DNA from 2 places in the Fictibacillus sp. WQ 8-8 genome. Region 1 is predicted to be linked to the other one. Evidence: riboswitches for the same ligand, from Rfam matches in the RefSeq annotation. Region 1 holds a riboswitch; the other holds the start of a gene.
What was found. A riboswitch is a leader RNA that binds a small molecule or an ion and turns the genes downstream of it on or off. The one in region 1 is predicted to bind ZMP and ZTP.
Positions count from the first base shown of each region.

Region 2: linked by a shared signal. The riboswitch ahead of M1K46_RS07220 (bifunctional 5,10-methylenetetrahydrofolate dehydrogenase/5,10-methenyltetrahydrofolate cyclohydrolase) and the one ahead of M1K46_RS09950 (phosphoglycerate dehydrogenase) in region 1 are both predicted to bind ZMP and ZTP.

Region 1 is NZ_JAMXKG010000004.1:102,459-104,856, reverse strand. It holds gene M1K46_RS09955 (metallophosphoesterase family protein) at 8-505, shown strand; ZMP/ZTP riboswitch at 783-861, shown strand; gene M1K46_RS09950 (phosphoglycerate dehydrogenase) at 989-2,188, shown strand; gene M1K46_RS09945 (DUF2512 family protein) at 2,244-2,398, opposite strand, start outside.
Region 2 is NZ_JAMXKG010000003.1:357,282-359,679, forward strand. It holds gene map (type I methionyl aminopeptidase) at 1-225, shown strand, start outside; gene M1K46_RS07220 (bifunctional 5,10-methylenetetrahydrofolate dehydrogenase/5,10-methenyltetrahydrofolate cyclohydrolase) at 541-1,389, opposite strand; ZMP/ZTP riboswitch at 1,443-1,534, opposite strand; gene mgtE (magnesium transporter) at 1,674-2,398, shown strand, end outside.

The DNA of each region.
Region 1 (2,398 bases):
ATTTTTTATGAAAATTGTCGTGATAGCTGACACCCATATGCCCAAAAAGTCCAAAAAGCTGCCTGAAAGGCTCCTGTGTGACCTGGAAACTGCCGACCTCATTATCCATGCTGGCGACTGGCAGACGTTAGATTTATACAATGAGCTGCAATCCTATGCACCTGTCAAAGGAGTGACAGGAAATGTGGATGGACTGGAAATGAAAGAACTTCTAAGTGAGAAACTCATCCTTGAAATCCATGGATACAAAATAGGCATCGTTCATGGACATGGAAAGAAACAGACGACAGAGAAAAGAGCAATCACTGCTTTTCAGGATGAAAAAGTGGACTGCATCATCTTTGGCCACTCCCATATTCCTAAGAACTATATGTTCAATGAGATTCTTATGTTCAACCCAGGTTCACCAACTGATAAACGTAGAGAAAAATATTTTTCTCACGGCATCCTTACAATTGATCAGGAACTAAAAGGTAAGCATATCTTTTATAGAGATAAAATTTAACATTATTAACTAATAAGCAGTTTATTCCTATTCTCGCCGAAATTCAAATATTGGGATTGAACGCCTAGAACTGAACCGTAAAACCTTAAAATAGTTCCGATCATATAAAAAAGCCAACATTAAATGTTGGCACCTTTTCCGCTCAAGAGGGTTAACGGAAAAGCCTTAACATTGGTAGGGATTAAGAGAATTCGATAGTCTCTAAATAAAATGTTTGAATTTTTAATATACAGGTGTTGATAGCTGCCTGAAAGTTTGTTAGTATAAAACAAATTAAAAGGCTATGTGTAACTGGCGAAACGCGGATAACCGCGAGGGAGCACATAGTGTCGCAGCCGTTCGCCTGGGCAGAGGTAAGGAGATTTTTTCCCTTACCTCTTTTCTGTTTATTTGAGGAAGTATAGGGTAATTCGTAAGTTTCCTGCTTTACTTTTGGTAATTTGATTAAAGAGGAAACCATCATAAAAAAGAGGAGAGAACAAAATGACGACAATCACGTTAGAAAAAGGAAAAACAATCAAAACCTTAAATAATATAGCGGAAAGCGGTCTGAAGGTATTCAACAAAGGCAACTATATTATAGACAACGACAGTGACAATCCTGAAGCGATCGTTGTTCGCAGCTTTAACATGCACTCTTTAACATTTGGAGATGAACTCAAAGCCATTGCGCGGGCTGGGGCGGGAGTTAATAATATTCCGGTTGAACTATGTACTGAGCAAGGAATTGTTGTTTTTAACACTCCTGGAGCTAATGCGAACGCGGTAAAAGAAATGGTACTGACATCATTAATGGCTTCATCCAGGAACCTTTTTGCCGGTGTGGAATGGACAAAGACTTTGGAAGGCGAAGGTGAACAAATACCAAAACTTGTAGAAGCAGGAAAGAAACAATTTCTTGGAAAAGAAATCAAGGGAAAAACGTTGGGTGTAATAGGTTTAGGTGCAATCGGTGCACTTGTAGCGAATGATGCGCTTGATTTAGACATGGATGTAATTGGGTTTGATCCGTTCATCTCCGTGGATACAGCCTGGAACCTGTCCCGCAATGTACAGCGCGCGATGACGCTTGAACAGTTATTTGCCGAATCAGATTATCTTACAGTACATGTTCCTTTAACGCCTGATACAAAAGAGATGTTTAATCAGAAAGCGTTCAATGTTATGAAACCGGGAGTCCATATATTAAATTTCTCTCGCGGAGAGCTTGTGAACGAAAAGGATATGGAAATCGCACTCGAAAATGGAATCGTCGGCCAATATATTACTGACTTTCCGAATGAAAATGTGCTGAAAATGAAAAATACTGTTCCGGTCCCACACCTTGGAGCTTCCACGAAAGAATCAGAGGAAAATTGTGCCATTATGGCGACCCGCCAGGTGAAGGAATTTTTAGAAACCGGAAACATCAGAAACTCCGTAAACTTTCCAAACGCTTCCCTTCCTTATACAGGAAAGCTGCGAGTGGCAGCTTTCCACGAAAACGTACCGAATATGGTGGGCCAGATCACACTGGCTGTATCAAGCTATAATTTGAACATCGCTGACATGGTTAACAGAAGCCGAGGAGGATACGCCTATACGATGATTGACATTGACAATAAGGTAAACGGCGAGGTAATCCCTGGTTTAGAAGATAAGATCAAAGAAATTGACGGCATCATTACAACGCGTGTGATCTAATAACAAATAAAATTGTAAAGAAAGCCTCAATTCCTTTAAGGAATTGAGGCTTTCTTTATATAGGTTCGCTATGAGCTTTATGAGAAGCCAATAAATAACGGTGCGTAAAAAATTCGAGGATTCCCAGAAAGACACTTGTTAAAAGAGCGCCAAACCAAGTAACAGAAGCTTCCCATTGAAAGTTTGAGGCATAATAGAGAATGATACAGG
Region 2 (2,398 bases), on a different contig from region 1:
CATGAGGATCCTCAAGTGCCGCACGCCGGTACAAAAGGAACAGGCACCCTCTTAAAAGAAGGAATGGTCCTTACGATCGAGCCGATGCTGAACACAGGCAAACGCTATGTAAAAATAGATAATGACGGATGGACCGCCCGTACGTTTGATGGCTCGCTATCCACTCAATATGAGCATACGATTGCCATAACAAAAGAAGGTCCGCTCATTCTGACTGCTCAATAATATGCAATGTAAATAAAAAGATAAAAACACGAGGAACTGGCTGGAAAAGCACCGGTTCCTCGTGTTTTTTTATCTTATGAAACTTCAGTAAGTGAATATGTCCATCTGAGTCGGGAGATTTCATACTGTTGTATGCCTGAAAAGCATACACTCAGCTATTGCTTTGTTTAAGATGAAAATACCCGCGAAAATAGAGCATTTACCCGCCGAAACGGAGAAAATACCCTCCAAAACACCTTTATGGTCAACTTGGCGGCTCTAAGCGGTACACAAAAAAACTGATCTGCGAAAATTCACAGATCAGTTTTTTCTATTTTACTTATTCTCCTGTTTTTTCTCAGCTGCATCCACTGTATGTTTCAGCAGCATCGCGATAGTGACTGGACCGACACCGCCTGGAACAGGGGTGATGGCTCCGGCATTTTTCTCGCATTCTTCGTAATCAGCATCGCCAATGTTGCCCGGATTATAGCCGGCGTCCATGACAACGGCCCCTCGCTTGATCCAATCTCCTTGGATGAACTTAGGCTTTCCTACGGCCGCTACGACAATATCGGCCTGTTTTATGATCTCATTCAAATTTTGAGTGTAGGAATGACAGGTGGTTACAGTAGCGTTTCGGTTAAGGAGCAGCATGGAAACCGGTTTGCCGAGTATAGGGCTCCTGCCGACAACGACAGCGTGCTTGCCTTCAATCGAAATGTCATAGTAATCCATAATGGCCATAATGGCTACAGGCGTACAGGATGGATAGCTGCCAAATCCGAACGAAGTCTGTCCAAATCCCCAGCTCGTTACGCCATCCACATCCTTTTCAATGTCGATCGCTTCAAACGCGGCTCTTTCATCAATATGGGAAGGTACAGGATGCTGAAGAAGGATGCCATGCACGTTCTCATCCTGATTCAATTCATGGATAGTGTTTAATAGATCTTCCGTGGTGATCTCTGATGAAAGATGAATCCTTTTTGATAGGATCCCTAGCTTTTCACAAGCGTTGCCTTTCATTTTCACGTATGTAGCAGAAGAAGGGTCTTCTCCTACTAAAACAGTTGCCAGACACGGTGTGGTGCCTTGGCTGGTTAATGACGAAACTCTTTCTTTTAACTGTTCTTTAATTTCTGCTGCGACACGGGTGCCATCGAGTATTAGCTTGTTTTCCATCCAATTACCTCCTGAGAATAGAAAAAAGGCAAGGAATATACACAGTGATTCCTTACCTTTGCCCAGACGAACGGCTTTTTAGGTTAAAAAAATGCAGCTTCCTTGTGGTCAATTCCACACGTTCTCGTCAGTTGCTGCCCTCTTATTTCTTATGTTGCTTTCATTATACATCAAGTTTTCCCACAGATTCAATACAGCAGAACACGTTTTTAAAAATCAATGTTGCATTCGCAGTTTCTTGGAGATTCTTATATAATAAGAACGATATCAAGGGGGTGACATTCGTGTTCAAGGAAATGACGGAAAATCAGATCCTGCTTTTTGTTATAAAAAGTTTAAAAGAACTTCGAAAGAAAGAGTTCCAGGAATTAATGGACGAACTGCACCCATACGACATCGCGGAAGTCTATAAGACGCTGCCGGAGAAACACCGGCATAAATTTCTTACGTTCCTGACAACAAGGCAGCTTGCTTCTCTCATTCAGGAACTGGACAGCCATTTTCAAATCGAGATTCTTCATAAATTAGGAATCGAACGATCATCCCATATCATGAATGAGATGGAAAACGATGACCTGGCGGACTTGCTAAGTAATTTCTCATTTGAAGAGATTCAGGATTTTCTAGCATCCATGAAGGCGGATGAATCCCGTACGGTCCAATCACTCATGCAATATCCTGCCGACACCGCCGGCGGGATTATGACCAATCGGTTCGTCTGGATCCCGCAGATGTTTACAGTTCGCGATGCGGTCGATAAACTGAAGACGTTCGCCGGATTTGCTGAAAATATTTATTATTTGTATGTCATCAATGAAGAAAAGCAGCTCGCCGGCGTCGTTTCCTATCGTGATCTGCTGCTGGGAGACCTCAACGACCGGATTGAAGACATCATGTTTACCCGGGTCATCTCTGTTGCTGCTGACATGGACCAGGAGGAAGTGGCCCGCACGATTGAAAAGTACGATTTCATTGCTGTTCCGGTAGTGGACGATAATGATGTTTTGCT